One region of the Neopusillimonas aestuarii genome, then DNA from elsewhere that is predicted to be linked to it. Evidence: predicted binding sites of a transcription regulator. Region 1 holds the regulator's gene; each other region holds the start of a gene.
What was found. The regulator sigma-54, encoded in region 1, starts transcription at its own class of promoters, with help from an activator protein. The targets are predictions, from matches to a motif close to TGGCANGNAANCTGCTTT.

Region 1 (3,969 bases):
GTAATTTTTTTGCTGGGCCAGGTGCGTTCTGAAAAGTCACGTGTGAACGGTACAAACGGGCGGTATTTGTCAGATGGATTCGAGAGCATGGTACACCTACTGATTAACTGGTTATTTCTTTAATCAACAACCCGTTGCCTTCAAAGGGTCGATAAAACGCCGACGCAATATTTTGAAGGGAAGCTTGATTGACCAAGCGGGTTGTATTTTGATTCGGGAAGAAAATTTGGCGTGGCACAAACGGCTGCCGGACTGCCACATAGCGCTAGGCCCGACAACCGATCGGTAGTAGCAGGGGTAGAGCCAGAGAGAAGAGAGGAGAAACCGTAGCCGCAACGGGGCCGGCGCAGTGAGCGCGACTCGAAATGCCGACAGAGGAAAAAGTTACGGTATCCATACCCATAGTCGACCATATTTATGCTGAATTTGCAAGTCTTTTCAGGGTGGGTCGACAGGGGAGGACCCCAGTAACTGCAGGTGTTCGCGCGAAATAGCGATTTTCTGGGCGCGCCCGTTGCGCAGCTCTTGTGACGTTTGTTGCAAATCACCAACAGTAATGGGCTCTCGCGGGTTGTCCCATACCCAACGCAGGACATCTTTGGCAGGTTCCGACAATTGCGCAACCAGGGATTGCATCGTATTGGTTGCAACCACTTGTGCATTGACCCGTTTGCGTCCGGCGCGTACAAAGTTGATTAGAAAATAGGCAATAATAAGCGTGCACAGCGCCACCAAAGCCCACCAGAAATAGGGGTTGTAGCGATTTAAAAATTCAATGGTGGGGCCACCTAACACCTCGAGACCGGTATAGTCGACAGTGTGGCCGAATGCAACCACGCGTTGCAACAGGTAGTACCACACAAGGGCGACGACCACGACGACAACCGTACAAATGATTTTGTGCGTTGCGGTGAGCTTTAACAGAGTGTTACGCAACGCAGAGAAATCGCGGGGCGTGGGCTGGTGGGTGGATTCTGTTTTCATGCGGGCTATTTTACCTATGCAATCGCGACAATCGATACAGTTACGCCAGCAGCAACAATTGGCTTTAACGCCGCAATTGCAGCAATCAATTCGGTTTTTGCAGCTATCGGCGCAAGAACTCGAGCTTGAAGTGGCGCAAGCGCTGACTGACAACCCGCTGCTGGAGCTTGAGGGGCAGTATGACACCGACACGTCCAGTGCGGAAGAGGGCCCGTTGTCGCAAGACGACGACGGTGCGCCGCAAGACAATAATACGTATCTCGATGAGGCCGAGCATTACGGTACCCAGCCGTCGATGGGGGAGCGTTCCCAAGATGATGATTACGCGCCGCACGAAGCGGGATCTGTAGAAACCCTGCGGGATCATTTGCTGGGGCAATTGAATGTGACGCGTGCTACTGAGCGTGACAAGGTGCTGGTCACGCTGCTGGTCGACGAACTGGATGAAAATGGCTTGTTGCCGGTGTCGATCGATGATGTGGTGGGTTACATAAATGGTCATTTGGGTGTGCCCGAACCTCAGGACACGCCCGGTGCAGATCAGGCGCCGCAGGCCGCCGTCGATAACGATGATGAGGGTGCGGACCCACAGGTGGTTTCCCGCGAGGAAATGCTTGCCGCGCTGCGTTTGTTGCAATCGTTTGATCCGCCGGGGGTGGGGGGGCAAAGCGTGGCGGAATGTCTGCAGATTCAGTTGCGACAAACGCAGAGCAGCTATCCGGTCGATGTTGTCGATTGTGCGATGCAAATGGTGGGCGAGCATCTTGATATGCTTGCCGCGGGGAATTTCACCCGTTTGCGAAACCAGTTAGGCGTGTCACAAACTATTTTGCAGGCGGCGCACAAATGGGTTTTAAGCCTGAATCCCAAACCGGGCCGCGCCTGGGCGCAAAGCGTGGCTGATTATGTGCGGCCCGAAGTGATTGTGCGTAAAGTGCAAGAGCGATGGCATGCCCGTTTGAACCCCGCTGTTTTTCCGCGCTTAAGGGTGAACCCTGAATATGAACAATGGCTGCAGTCAAACAAGGCAGACGAGAGCACGTCGGCACTTCAGGTGCAGCTTCAGCAGGCGCATGGTTTGATGAAGAGTGTGGCGCAGCGTTTTGAAACCGTACTTCGGGTGGCGGAGTTTATCGTGCGGCATCAACAGGCATTTTTCGAGCAAGGGCCGCAAGCCATGCAGCCATTGGTTCTAAGGGATATTGCCGATGCGCTCGAGCTGCATGAGTCAACCGTATCGCGCGCCACCCGTAATAAATACGCCCAAACGCCTTGGGGTGTGTTTGAGCTTAAATATTTCCTGGGAACGTCGTTGGGCGGCTCCGGCTTGGCGCCGGCGTCATCGGGCACTGCGGTGCGTGCCATGATTCGCCAACTCATCAGCGCCGAATCCACTCAGAAGCCCTTGTCCGACAACAAAATTGCCCAGTTGCTGGCTGAAAAAGGGGTTGACGTAGCGCGTCGCACCGTGGCCAAGTACCGTGAAGCAGAAGGCATCGATGCCGCGTCTGTGCGTAAAGCGAAGGCGCGGTTAAAAGGCGCGTAATTTTTTGTGGCAGGACAGTTACAAAAAAAATTGACGGGGGCTTGCGTTGAAGAAAAACATGGATGATAATTATTCTCATGTTTATTTGTATCTGTAACGCCATTACCGAGCGGCAAGTGCGTGAAGCGGTTGCCGGAGGCGCTCATACCATGTCCGATCTCCAGGCCCAGTTGGGCGTGGCATCGTGCTGTGGGTGCTGTTCCGATACCGCTTCCGAGTATCTGCCCGGTGGTCGCCAGGCTGCGTACCCCGCAGTGCACGATATGGTTGAAACCATCGAGGCAGCAGCGAACGACACCGCTCTACCTCCCGGCTTCACGGAAGTCGTGGCCCGTCGCGCCTGAAAAAGGCGCCAAATTATGGTTCCCGCTAGTGCGAAAGTCGCACTGGCGTGGTAGGCTTGTTATCTAACGTTTTGCAAGCCAAGGAGAACCGTCATGAAGGGCGACGCCACCGTTATTCAGCATCTGAATAAACAACTCAAAAACGAACTCACCGCCATTAACCAGTACTTTCTGCATGCGCGCATGCTGAATCACTGGGGCTTCAACAAACTGGGCAAACACGAGTACGACGAGTCCATCGGTGAAATGAAGCACGCCGACAAACTCATCGAACGCATTTTCATGCTCGACGGTTTGCCGAATCTTCAAGACCTGCATAAGTTGCTTATCGGCGAAAACGTGCCGGAAGTGTTGTCGTGCGATTTAAAACTGGAATCGGGTGCCCAGGAAACCATCAAAGACGGCATTGCCTATTGCGAGTCGGTGCGCGATTACGTGTCACGCGACTTGTTGCAGGAAATTCTCGACGACACGGAAGAACATATCGATTGGCTTGAAACTCAAATTGAATTGGTTGAAAAAGTGGGTGTTCAGAATTACCTGCAAAGCCAAATGGAAGAGTAAAGCGTTTTTGCGATGCGTATTAACGCCGACTTTTCAAAACCTGCTTTTGTTTTGCCCGATCAATATGAGTGGGTGTCTTCGCCCCAAGCAGGGGTTGAGCGGGTCATGCTCGATCGCGTAGGCGAAGAGAAAGCGCGTGCAACCAGCGTCGTCAGGTACGCGCCCCAGTCTTTTTTTCCGGTCCACTCACATCCCGGCGGCGAAGAAATTCTCGTGCTGTCGGGCACGTTTTCTGAAGATAACCGTCATTATCCGGCGGGCTGGTATTTGCGCAGCCCGCCTGGGTCGTCGCATCGACCTTTTAGTGAAGAAGGCGTCGTTATCTTCGTTAAGCTATGGCAAATGGGCGGGGAAGAAACGAGCGAAGTGCGTATCGATACCAACAACCCGGCTAATTGGGTTGTGGAGCCGGAAAGAGAATACTGCCCCCTTTATTCAGATAGTTCGGAAAATGTCAGGTTGGTGCGTTTGCCGGCGGGGGCGTCTTTGTTCAGTGGCTCTATGCCGGGTGCGGAAATATTCGTGCTGCAA
Region 2 (3,969 bases), 370 kb from region 1:
GGCGACGCCGGCATTCAGTTGCAGGTCGTCTGCGTGGCATACAATTTGCCATGGGGGTGTTTGACTTGGTTTTGGCATGTGCGGGCTCCTATTCCGTCAAGGTGCTGGCTAGCTTTTCAGCCCGTTCCCGCAACGTTGCGGGTCGTGGCTGTCCGCGTTCGATTACATGAACGATCTGTTCGTCAGGAGTCGTATCGTTGATCAGCGAGCGGAACCGTTTTAACGCTTCTTTATCTTTAATTGTGGCCGCCCATTCGCATTCATAGCGATCTACTAATGCCTGCATTTGATTTTCCAGTTCGTTGGCCAGGCCAAGGCTGTCGTTCAATACAACATCTTTGATGTAGTCCAGGCCGCCCTCGAGATTTTCGCGCCAGGTTGACGTACGCTGCAGACGGTCCGCTGTTTGTATGTAGAACATTAAGAAACGATCGATGGTGCGGATCAGTTCCTGATCATTCAAGTCGGTGGCCAACAACTCGGCATGTCGCGGTCGCATTCCGCCGTTACCGCAAACGTAAAGATTCCAGCCGTTCTCGGTGGCAATAATGCCGACGTCTTTGCTTTGGGCTTCTGCGCATTCGCGCGTACATCCCGAGGCTGCCATCTTTATTTTGTGCGGAGCTCGTATGCCGCGGTAGCGCTCTTCGAGCCGGATTGCCATGCTGACCGAGTCCTGAACACCATAGCGGCACCATGTGCTTCCCACGCACGATTTGGCAGTGCGTAGCGCTTTGCCGTATGCGTGGCCCGACTCGAAGCCGGCATTGATCAATACTTCCCAGATTTCGGGTAGTTGTTCCAAGCGTGCGCCGAACAAGTCAATGCGTTGACCTCCGGTGATTTTCGTGTATAGCTTGTATCGACGTGCTACTTCACCAATCACGATCAGTTTTTCTGGGGTGATTTCGCCGCCGGGAATGCGCGGTACGACTGAATAGGTACCATCTTTTTGCAGATTTCCTAGGTATGCATCATTGGTGTCTTGTAGTGTTGCGTGTTCTTTCGCAAGAATATAGTCGTTCCAGCAGGAGGCCAGAATGGATGCAACAGTTGGTTTGCAGATATCGCAGCCGCGACCTTTGCCAAAGCGTTGTATCAGTGTGTTGAAGTCGCGGATTCCGTTGACACGAACAAGGTGGTAGATCTCCTGGCGGCTATAGGTAAAGTGTTCGCACAGGCTTTTGTCAACGGTCATTCCAAGCCGCGTCAGCTCCGAATCAAAGACTTGTTTGACCAGGGTTGCGCAGCCACCGCAAGAGGTGGCTGCGCGTGTACTTGCTTTCAGATCGTCAAGTTGTGTCGAACCGTTGGCAATGGCACTGCATAAGTCGGCTTTGTTTACGTTATTGCACGAACAGATTTGTGCGCTGTCTGGCAGGTTATCAATACCTGGTCCGGGTTCGTTTGCCGTTTTTGGACTGATGAGCGCGGCGGGTTTGGAAGGCATTGCAAGCGCATTGCTGAAATACTGATCCAGGATCGCAAATGATGACGTATCGCCAACCAGCACGGCGCCTAACAACCGTTTGCCGGAGGCATCAAGCACCAGTTTTTTGTAGACTCCTTCAAGGGCGTCTTCGAACACGCATTTCACACTGTTTGGCGTAGTACCGTGAGCATCTCCGATAGAACCTACTTCAACGCCCAGCAGTTTCAGTTTGGTGCTGGGTGTGGCGCCCTTGAAAAGGGTCGCATCATTGCCGCTCAGGTGTGCGGCACAAACGCGTGCCATTTCGTACCCGGGTGCCACAAGGCCGAATGTATTACCGTTCCAGCTGGCGACTTCACCAATGGCATAAATATTTGTGTCGGAACTGCGGCAATGCGCATCAATTGTGATGCCGCCGCGTTCGCCGATGACCAGGCCGCAGTTGCGTGCAAGTTGGTCGCATGGCCGGATGCCGGCCGAGAAGACCACCATGTCAGTTTCCAGGAAATCGCCCTCGGCGAAGCGTAAGCGGTAACGGGACGATAAGCCTGTGGAGATGGCTCGTGTCATTTTACGCGTGTGAACATGAATGCCCATAGCTTCGATTTTGTTGCGTAACAGTTGTCCACCCGATTCGTCAATCTGCATGGCCATCAAATGGCCGGAAAACTCGACAACATGTGTGTCGAGACCCAGGCTATGTAACGCACGCGCGGCTTCCAGACCCAACAAGCCACCACCGATCACCACTCCCCTGCGGGCTCCTTGAGCCCAGTGTCGAATCGCGTCAATGTCGGTTAACGAGCGATAAGGTAGGCATCCGGGTTGGTCGTTGCCCTCGATGGGTGGTATGAATGGGTTTGATCCTGTAGCCAGAACCAGTTTGTCGTAAGGGTAGACGCTCTCCTGCGCCGTATAAACGCATTGCTTTTTTCGATCTATCCACGCTACCGGTTGGTTGTGCAGCAATGTTATGCCGTGGTGGTGGAAAAAAGTTTCATCCGTTAGTTTGATATCGTCCGGCGAAGAGCCGTTAAAGCACTGGCTAAGCTGTACCCGGTCGTATGCAAGGTGGGGCTCGCCGCTGAAAACAGTAATGTCATAACGCGCGCCTAGTTGCATGAGTTCTTCCAGCAGTCGTTGTCCGACCATGCCATTGCCAATCACGATCAGGCGTGGTTTCCCGGTGAAACGTTCGTTGGAAAGATCATTGGGTTTCATACTTCACTCCAGCTCATCAATGGTTTTAGGGACCGTAAATGCAAAAAAGGCGCCTACACCAAAATTCCTTGGTGCAAGCGCCTTTGCTCAGAAACTGACTGCATGTCCGTATCAGTCGGGCAGTTATCTTTGCCGGCCGTCCTTGGTCTGCGTTTGATGACTGCTTGTTCTATACCAAGCAATAAACGTGCCAATTATTTAGAGGTTTCGTCGTGCCCTGTTTATTACCAGTTAAAGCGGTTTACTGAATAGGTTGTCGGCTTGTTGATGTGAGGGCGAACTGAAGGTGCACTGTATTGGTGCTCACATGCACCAATGCTGTCTTCATTTTTCGTCGAGCAAATGTTTAGTCGGGGGAATCGGCGGGTTTGTCATTAATCGGTTCAGCGGGTTTGTCGGTTAGCTCCGACAGGACGCCGGCGATTTCAATTAGTTTACGACCACGGTTCATCGCCATGCGACGCAGCTCCCGGTGAGCCTGGTCTTCAGTCCAGCCATACCATTGCATTAGTCTGGTTTTGCCGCGCTCCAGTATCTTGATCTCTTGCGCGGCTATTTCTGCCTGAGCGAGTGCTTCGCGGGTTTCCCGCAGGCTACGTTGTTGCTCGTAAGCCCAATCCATTAACGTTTGGCCCAATTCAGGTGGTAAGTTAGTGTCGGAAATCGTGCTTGGTTCGGTTGACCAATTTTGCGGGTGTTGTGCAACAGGCAGGTAAAGCCCTACCAGTGGGGGTGTGGCCGGCATGGCGTCAAGTGACTCGCTATTGAGCGCGATGGTGGCTTGGGCCAAGCGGGCTTGTGCCTTTTCTTTCAGTTGGTTCTCTAGTGATTTCTGGTAATTGAGTAAGGATTCAATGCGTGCTGTACTGATCTGGAACCAGGCTTCACCCAATGATTCTCCCGACGAGTTTTGTCCTTCCAGAGTGTGTGCCAAACGCCGCATTCGTTCTAACAATGCCATGTCGGACGTTTCGAATTCCGATTCTCCAAGGGTACCGTTATGGGCTTTTTCAATCGATTTTGCCCGTTCTATGCACGCTTCTTGTGCGTGGATAAGTTGTGTTATTTGTTGCAAGTGTAATTTTGAAAAACTTCCTCGCGTGAATCCCGCCATTGTCAGTGCCCGCTCTTGTCCGGCATATTCTTTTGCCTGCATAACGGAAAACAATGCGACAACCTGAGCCGCCAAATGGGGATCAACCCACAAACTGGTCGTTTCGTAAACCGTGTGAAGTAAGCGGGTAATGATCGAAGCGTATTTTTCGAACGCGGTGTCAGCGCGAATCCGGCGCGCGAAGCATTGCTGTCGTAATAGC
Region 3 (3,969 bases), 430 kb from region 1:
GGCAGCTTTGCGGTCGAACTGCAATGCTGCGTTCGTTTCGGCAAAATGAAAGTGCGATCCGACTTGTATAGGTCTGTCGCCGGTGTTGATGACATCCACCTGGCAGGTTTCGCGGTCAATGTTGATCGGAATATCGTCTTCGGCAACAAGAATTTCTCCAGGGATCATGTCGTATCTCCTTGTTATGCAAAGCCCAACAGCGTTACGCCGTATGCGGCGACCAGTGCGCCTCCGGTACGGATGGCCCAACTGGCATGCGGTCGCAATGTTTGGCCCGCATAGGTGCCAGCAAAAAGAAGAGCTAATGTGCCAATTAGAAAGCCACCGATGTATCCCATCGCTTGCGCCTGGGCGGGCATGTCGTGGCCGTGTGCAAAGCCATGAAACAGGGCGAAGAAAGCGGTTATGCCAAACGCGATCCAATTGGGCAGGCGAACGGCCGTGGCAACCAGCAAACCGAAGACCAGCAGTGAAAGCAGAATTAAAGGCTCCACGGCCGGCAGGTGCGTTCCTTGCATGCTAAGCACGCTACCGATAAGCATGGCTACCAGGAAGGCTGTTAAGGTGCTTGCCTGTTGCAGGCGGCTTGTCATGGTAAGCGCTACCCATAAGCCTGTCGTTAACATGGCCAGTAAATGGTCGATACCCGTAAAAGGGTGAATCAACCCCATGTAAAACGCATTGTGTGTCAGATCGTTCGCATGGCCTGGGTGTGCGAGCGCCCAGACGGGCGCAAAGATTGAAACTGTTGCAAAGATGAAATGCCACTTCGTCGTGTGGGGCTTGTTTATTAAAGTCTGGTTTGCTTGTTGCATGCGAGCTCCTTGGCGTGCTTACACAATGGGGTTGTGCACCGTAATTAGTTTGGTGCCGTCAGGAAATGTGGCTTCAACCTGCACTTCAGTCAGCATTTCAGGAACGCCGTCCATTACCTCGTTGCGTGTCAACAAAGTCGTGCCATAGTGCATCAGGTCGCTTACCGTTCTACCGTCTCGTGCGCCTTCCATCAGGCTTGCCGAGATCAAGGCCATGGCTTCCGGGTAGTTCAGTTTTAGTTTGCGTGCCTTTCGTCGCTCTGCTAGTAACGCGGCAGTAAAGATAAGTAGCTTGTCTTTTTCACGAGGGGTCAGTTCCATTGTCTGCTCCGGTTGGGTTTATTAAGTGGCCCATAAACGAATAGGCGTTGCCGCCACGTTCAGGATCAGGGGGCGCAACTGCGACCATAATTCGATGAGTAATGCGCGAACTTCTTGCGCGTGTTTGCCCAGCACGCGAACAAGGGAAAGTGCCTGGTTATTGGCTCTTGGAATTTGGGTAAAGCCGGCGCGAAGTGAGTCGTGCCATGGCAGCGACAGACTGATTTCTTCGCAGGTGAGGTCAGCTAACTTTGGGCCGAAAGCCCATAACGTTGCGGTAACCGGAAAGGCGCCCATACCGCTTTGGCATAGGCGTAAAGGGTGCCCCGCGTATAAGTGGCCCGTATCAACCCACAGTAAGCGGTCGTCAAGTGTCAGGCGCAAGTCCATGGTTAGTTGGCCGCGCTGCCAATGTTCGTTGGTACACACACTGCCTAGTTGAACAATCTCCCAGCCGATCATACGAGCGCCGCTTTGCAGTGCGATGGTTGTCTGTGTTGTCGCGTCAGCGTCTTCGAAGATGATGTTTTCCTGAGGCAGCCAGTCAAGTTTGGCATTCTCTTGAACTTTGAGTGTGACGTATTGTGCGGAGGCTTTGCCGTTTGCTTTGTACCAACGCGTTGCGCCGGGGGTGTTGATGACGGCATGTGCATGTGCATGAACCTGAATGTCGATGGTTAAATGATCCCCGCCTGCAATGCCGGAAGGAGGGTGCAGGATCGATGCATGACAGGTATGCGTGTTTTCGGGATACAGTGCTTTTTGCACCAGTAAAGGGCCTTCGTGCTTCTTATGGCTCAGTACCGTTTTATCGGCATAACCCGATTTAAATTCAAGTTCCAGGCGAGCAAGCCAGTTTTGCATAATGGATACGACTATCGCGTTTTTGCATTGTGATTGTGCAGTGTGGCGCAGGTGCGTTTGAGTTTTTTATACTGTTGACTTAGCAAGTTCTGTGCCAACGTTTGGCGAGAAGTGAACTCACAATGATGGGTATGGTCGAATGCTGTGCACCAATTTCGGGCAGCGATTGCATTCAGGTGCGTGTTCGCACCGTAATTGTGCAATTATTCATTTTGGCTTTTTATTGTTAAGAAGGATTCCTATGAAAAAGCGACTGGCTTTTCTTGCCACTCTTCTTGTTGCTTCAATGGCGCATGCGAATGACGCATCTCTTACCGTTTATCAAGATCCCAACTGTGGTTGCTGCACGGGTTGGGCAGAACACATGCGGGAGTCCGGTTTCGAGGTGAAGCAAATAAAAACGCGCGATATGGTTTCCGTGAAGGAAAAGCTGGGCGTACCGGTAAAACTGGGTTCATGCCACACGGCGGTCATGGACGAAACGGGCCAGGTGGTTGAAGGGCACGTGCCGGCTAATGTGGTACGTAAACTGCTGGCCACCCCGGCGATGAAGGGAGTAGCGGCCCCCGGTATGCCGACGAATGCGCCGGGCATGGGTGCGCTAAACGGTAATTTGGTCACGGTTGATTTTCAGGGGCGCCCATTTTCGCGTGATTAATCAACATTGTTGGTTTCGTACCCCAGCGTTGGCTTTATCCATGGTTGATTTTTAAGTTTGTTCGATAAAAAATCTATCAGTGCACGCACTTTTGGAAGCAAGAAACGACGTGTGGGGTAAACCGCATATATATCAAGTGTCGGGCACTGATATTCAGTTAATAGGGGAACCAGTTCCCCTTTGTCCAAAGCTTCTGCCACTAAAAAAGAAGGTTGCAGAACAATGCCGTTTCCCGCGATTGCGGCAGCAACGCAGGTGTCCCCGTTGTTCGACCAGAGACGAGGCTGTACTTTCACCACGGCGGGGCCATCCGGGCCGGTAAATGACCATTGGTCTCCGGTTGTAAACAGGCTGTAGCTTAAGGTCTGATGCTGGGTGAGATCAGCAGGCTGCTGTGGTTCACCATGTTTGGCAACATAGGCGGGCGATGCACACAAAATTAATGGTGTGCTGGTCAATTTGCGCGAGACAAGTGAGGAGTCGGGTAAACGCGCGATTCGCACAGCCAAATCGAATCCCTCTTCCACAATGTCGGTAACGCGATCAGTGAGCTGGATGTCCAGCGTGACGTTAGGATGGGCGGCTATGAACTCACCCCATAAAGGAGTCAAGTGTTTTATTCCAAAACTTACCGGAATACTGACTTTTAATAGTCCAATAGCGACATCGCTTTGCGTGACAATTTCTGCTTCCGACTCTTCAATCCGAGACAAAATTTCACGACAGCGCGCCAGGAAAATTTCGCCCTCTCGAGTTAATGAAAGTCGTCGGTTGTGCGATGAATAAGTCTGACGCCCAAGCGATGTTCCATCTCGGAGACGTAGCGCGATACGGCGGCTTTTGAGAAACCAAGTTGGTTTGCCGCAGCCACAAAACTTCCCGCTTCGGTTACGTGAACAAAAACACGCATTTCCTGGAACTTGTCCATTGTCTCTTATTTATAAACAATCTATTTCAAAAATCTCAGTTTATCTATCATTATTGGAACAGTATAGTGGGCCTCAACGAAACATTTAAATCACTTTCTACATTTACGAGGTCAGTATGTCAGTTACTTCAGATATTCAAAACACGTTTAGCCGACGGATTTTACAAACCGAGCAGCGTTGGGCGCCGCTTGTGTTGCGCGTGGTGGCCGGCGTAATTTTTTTCGCACATGGCGCGCAAAAGCTGTTTGGTTGGTTCGGTGGGTACGGCCTAACAGGCACCGGGCAATTTATGGATTCTTTAGGTTTGTCGCCAGGTTACGCAATGGCGTTGCTTGCGGGAAGTGCTGAGTTCTTTGGCGGGTTGGCGCTGATAATTGGACTG
Region 4 (3,969 bases), 320 kb from region 1:
TGTCGCCGGTGCTTTGGGACAGTTTTTTAGCGACCTTTTTAATGACTTCGTTACGTGGGTCGGAGACGGTATACACCGGGTGTCCGAACCCAATGATGACTTCCTTGTTGGCAACCCGTTCACGAATATTGGCTTCGGCTTGTTCAGGGGTGTCGTAACGCTTTTGTATGTCGAAGGCCACCTCGTTGGCGCCGCCGTGCTTGGGGCCGCGCAAGGCACCAATGCCACCGGCAATAGCGGAATACATGTCGGATCCCGTTCCGGCAATCACGCGGCACGTGAAGGTGGAAGCGTTGAATTCGTGCTCGGCATACAAAATAAGCGAGGTGTGCATGGCGCGCACCCATTCCTTGCTGGGTTTTTCACCATGCAGCAGGTGCAGAAAATGACCGCCAATGCTGTCGTCGTCGGTCACGACATCGATCATTTCACCGCGGTGGCTATAGTGATACCAGTAAAGTAAGGCCGAGCTCAGGCAGGCCAGCAAACGGTCGGCGATATCGCGCGCGTCAGCCAGATTGTGGTCGTCTTTCTCGGGCAAGACACAGCCCAGGGCTGAGACGGCGGTGCGCATGACATCCATGGGGTGGCTGGCTGCCGGCAAGGCTTCCAGAACCTGTTGTACATGTAAGGGTAGCCCGCGCAAACGTTGCAGCTTGGCTTTGTAGGCTTCCAACTCGACTTTGGTGGGCAGGCTGCCGTGAATCAGCAAATAGGCGACTTCCTCGAATTCGCAGGTTTCCGCGATATCCAGAATGTCGTAGCCGCGGTAGTGCAAGTCGTTGCCGCTGCGACCCACGGTGCATAGCGCGGTGTTGCCGGCCACGACGCCCGATAGTGCAACGGATTTCTTGGGCTTGGGCCCGGCGGACGCAGGGGTGTTTTGTTCTGGCACTGCCGGGGCGGCCGCTGTTTTTGATGCGGTTGCAGACTTGCTTTTGCGTGAGCGGGATGTAGCCATGGTGTGTCTCCTGAGCGTTCTGAAACGCGATGGTTGAAATGGCGTTGCGATAAATTCGCGTAAGGCTTGTTGCTATTTTGTTTCGTTATGCCGTTGAAAAAGTTGGTCGAGTCGCGACTCGTATTCGTGGTAGCCAATAGATTGATACAGCTCTTCGCGCGTTTGCATCATGTCGACCACGTTACGTTGGTGACCGTCGTGGCGAATTGCGTTGTAAACGGTTTGCGCCGCTTTGTTCATGGCGCGAAATGCCGAGAGCGGATACAGCACAATGCCTACCCCCGCCTGCCCCAGCTCCTCGCTGGAAAATAGCGGTGTTTGCCCGAACTCGGTAATGTTGGCCAGCACGGGTACAGACAAAGCCTGGGTGAACTGGCGATAAGTGTCAAGATCGTATGCGGCCTCGACAAATACCGCATCAGCGCCGGCCTGGACGCAGGCCTGCGCGCGTTCAAGCGCCGCTTCCACGCCATGCACGGCAATGGCATCGGTGCGCGCAATAATGAAAAAATCAGGGTCGGTTCGCGCGTCAACCGCCGCTTTAACGCGGTCAACCATTTCCTGGGTACTGACAATCTCTTTACCGGGCCGGTGGCCACAGCGCTTGGCGCCCACCTGGTCTTCAAGATGGCAGGCCGCCGCGCCGAACTTGATCAGGCTTTTAATGGTTCGGGCAATGTTAAACGCAGAAGGGCCGAAGCCGGTATCGATGTCGACCATTAAGGGTAGTTCGCATACGTCGGTGATGCGGCGCACGTCGGTCAGAACGTCGTCTAGCGTATTAATACCCAGATCGGGCATGCCCAGCGAGCCCGCAGCCACGCCACCGCCCGACAAGTATATGGCGCGAAACCCGGCTTGTTGTGCCAGCAGAGCATGGTTTGCGTTAATGGCGCCAATTACCTGAAGCGGCCATTCTTGAGAAAGGGCTGTGCGAAAGCGGGTGCCGGCGGTGGTGGGTTTCGTTTGCATTTTTGAGCCCAATTATTAGATATGATGCTATTAAAGCAATATTCGTGCCAATTTTATCGGCCTTGATTATGTGCAAGATGGAGATCTATAAGGTACTGTTTTATATGTGTAACTTATAACTTTGATCGATATGGCCGTGGATGTAATAAAACACGCTGTTTCAAAAATGAAATAAACTTTGTTTTATATTTTCATAAATGAAACTGCAGGTGGATGGTCATGATGGCATTAACAGCTCCCCCGTTACATATTGTCGCCGTGGGGTTACACGGGCTGAGATATTTATTCGAGGCTCTGGCACCCGAGTATAGGCGCAATGTGCAAATTACTCTGCTAGAGCGGGCCTATCATGATGCAGTGGTAGAAATTAATGCGCTCTGCACTCGTGGAACGGTTGATGCCGTTGTGGCAGCGGGCTCAAACGGAGACTATCTGCGTCAACACCTCGGTTTGCCAGTGATTTTGGTAAAGGTGAGCGGGCTTGATGTTATGCAGGGTCTGGTTCAGGCCAAGGGGGTGTCCGAGCGGGTTGCAATTGTGATGTATGGCAGCGTGCCTGCAGAACTCAGTGATTTTGTGCGCGTTTTGGACTTACCTGTCCAGTTGCATTGTTATGAAACCGAGGCCGATGCCCGGCAATGTGTTCTACAGTTAAAGCGGGAAGGGGTTGAAGCGGTTGTTGCCCCCGGGCTGGTGGTTGATTTAGCGAAGGCAGACGGTTTGCACGGCATTTTGCTCTATTCTCAGCGGCTGGTGCGTGAAGCCATTGAGGATGCGGTTGAGGCCGCGCGATTAAGTCGTATCGAATTGGCGCGACGCGAGCGGGTGAACACAATTCTCGAAAAGCTCCGGGATGCAGTCGTGGCGGTTGATGTGGATGACCGCATTGAGGTGGTGAACCCGGCTATGGTAGCACTGTTAGAGCAACCTGCTCATAAGCTCATTGGTAGAAAGCTTGGCCATGTTAGTGAAGACCTGAGCTTGGCTAAAACATTGCAGACGCAAAAAGTCGAGACCGAGCAAATTCAACAGGTGGGCAATAGAACCATTGTGATGACCCGGTTACCCTTGTTAGAGCATGGTGAACTGGTTGGCGCTGTGCTGATTTGCCAAGACTCAGCCTTAATTCAACGTTTGGATCACAGCCTGCGCAGCAATCGAAGCGTTCAGTCAAAGCATACGCGCTATCGCTTAAGCAACCTTCTGGGCCAGCATGATTCAATAGTGAGGCTGCGCGCGCTTGGCTTGGCATGTGCAAAGCATGATGCATCAGTTTTAATATTTGGCGAAAGTGGGACGGGCAAGGAGATACTGGCGCAAGGTATTCATGCCGAAAGCGGACGTCGTGAACAACCGTTTATTGCGGTTAATTGTGCGGCATTTCCGGAAAGCTTGCTGGAAAGCGAGTTGTTTGGTTATGTCGATGGGGCGTTCACTGGGGCGGCGCGTGGCGGAAAAATGGGTGTATTCGAGGCCGCGCACACGGGAACGTTATTCCTGGATGAGGTGGGTGAAATGCCCATATCGTTGCAAACCCGGCTATTGCGCGTTTTGCAAGAGCGAATGGTTACGCGTATTGGGTCAGTTATGCCAACGCCCGTAAATGTGCGGGTGATAGCCGCAACCCATCGTAATCTTGAAGCTGAAATTGGCGAAGGGAGATTCAGGCAAGATCTTTACTATCGTTTGAATATTTTGCAACTCTCTATTCCGCCGTTGCGCGAGCGGGTTGAGGATTTGCCCTTGCTGGTTGAGGAATTGCTTGAACGTGTTGCGCACAGGATTGGAACAGAGCCAGACGGCATTGACACGTTGATTCCGGCGCTGCTCAAGAATACCTTGCATTATGACTGGCCGGGCAATGTGCGTGAGCTGGAAAACGTTATTGAGCGGATGGTCATGATGGTGTTTGCGCTGCCCGATTTTTCGCCCGGTACGCTCTTGCTCGACATTTTGCCAGCTGCATGTGTAAAGGGTTTGTCTAAAGATGCAGGGCTGAAGACCTTTCGTCAGCGGCTTGAAACAAGCCAGATTAA

Region 2: nirB (nitrite reductase large subunit NirB) is a predicted target of sigma-54. The motif match lies at 2,829-2,846, and genes of this name have one in related genera.
Region 3: G9Q38_RS04840 (urease accessory protein UreD) is a predicted target of sigma-54. The motif match lies at 2,080-2,097, and genes of this name have one in related genera.
Region 4: prpB (methylisocitrate lyase) is a predicted target of sigma-54. The motif match lies at 1,966-1,983, and genes of this name have one in related genera.

Annotation. Positions count from the first base shown of each region.
Region 1 covers NZ_CP049990.1:581,870-585,838, reverse strand. Annotated here, with positions in the region: gene leuA (2-isopropylmalate synthase) at 1-89, opposite strand, end outside; gene G9Q38_RS02785 (hypothetical protein) at 439-984, opposite strand; gene rpoN (RNA polymerase factor sigma-54) at 1,001-2,530, shown strand; gene G9Q38_RS02775 ((2Fe-2S)-binding protein) at 2,608-2,874, shown strand; gene bfr (bacterioferritin) at 2,968-3,438, shown strand; gene G9Q38_RS02765 (cupin domain-containing protein) at 3,451-3,969, shown strand, end outside.
Region 2 covers NZ_CP049990.1:215,736-219,704, reverse strand. Annotated here, with positions in the region: gene nirD (nitrite reductase small subunit NirD) at 1-78, opposite strand, end outside; gene nirB (nitrite reductase large subunit NirB) at 89-2,653, opposite strand; gene G9Q38_RS01000 (nitrate regulatory protein) at 3,000-3,969, opposite strand, start outside.
Region 3 covers NZ_CP049990.1:1,007,170-1,011,138, forward strand. Annotated here, with positions in the region: gene G9Q38_RS04825 (urease subunit beta) at 1-168, opposite strand, end outside; gene G9Q38_RS04830 (HupE/UreJ family protein) at 183-815, opposite strand; gene G9Q38_RS04835 (urease subunit gamma) at 834-1,136, opposite strand; gene G9Q38_RS04840 (urease accessory protein UreD) at 1,158-2,000, opposite strand; gene G9Q38_RS04845 (DUF411 domain-containing protein) at 2,242-2,658, shown strand; gene G9Q38_RS04850 (substrate binding domain-containing protein) at 2,655-3,371, opposite strand; gene G9Q38_RS15360 (helix-turn-helix domain-containing protein) at 3,413-3,586, opposite strand; gene G9Q38_RS04855 (DoxX family protein) at 3,703-3,969, shown strand, end outside.
Region 4 covers NZ_CP049990.1:263,771-267,739, reverse strand. Annotated here, with positions in the region: gene prpC (bifunctional 2-methylcitrate synthase/citrate synthase) at 1-961, opposite strand, end outside; gene prpB (methylisocitrate lyase) at 1,034-1,933, opposite strand; gene prpR (propionate catabolism operon regulatory protein PrpR) at 2,153-3,969, shown strand, end outside.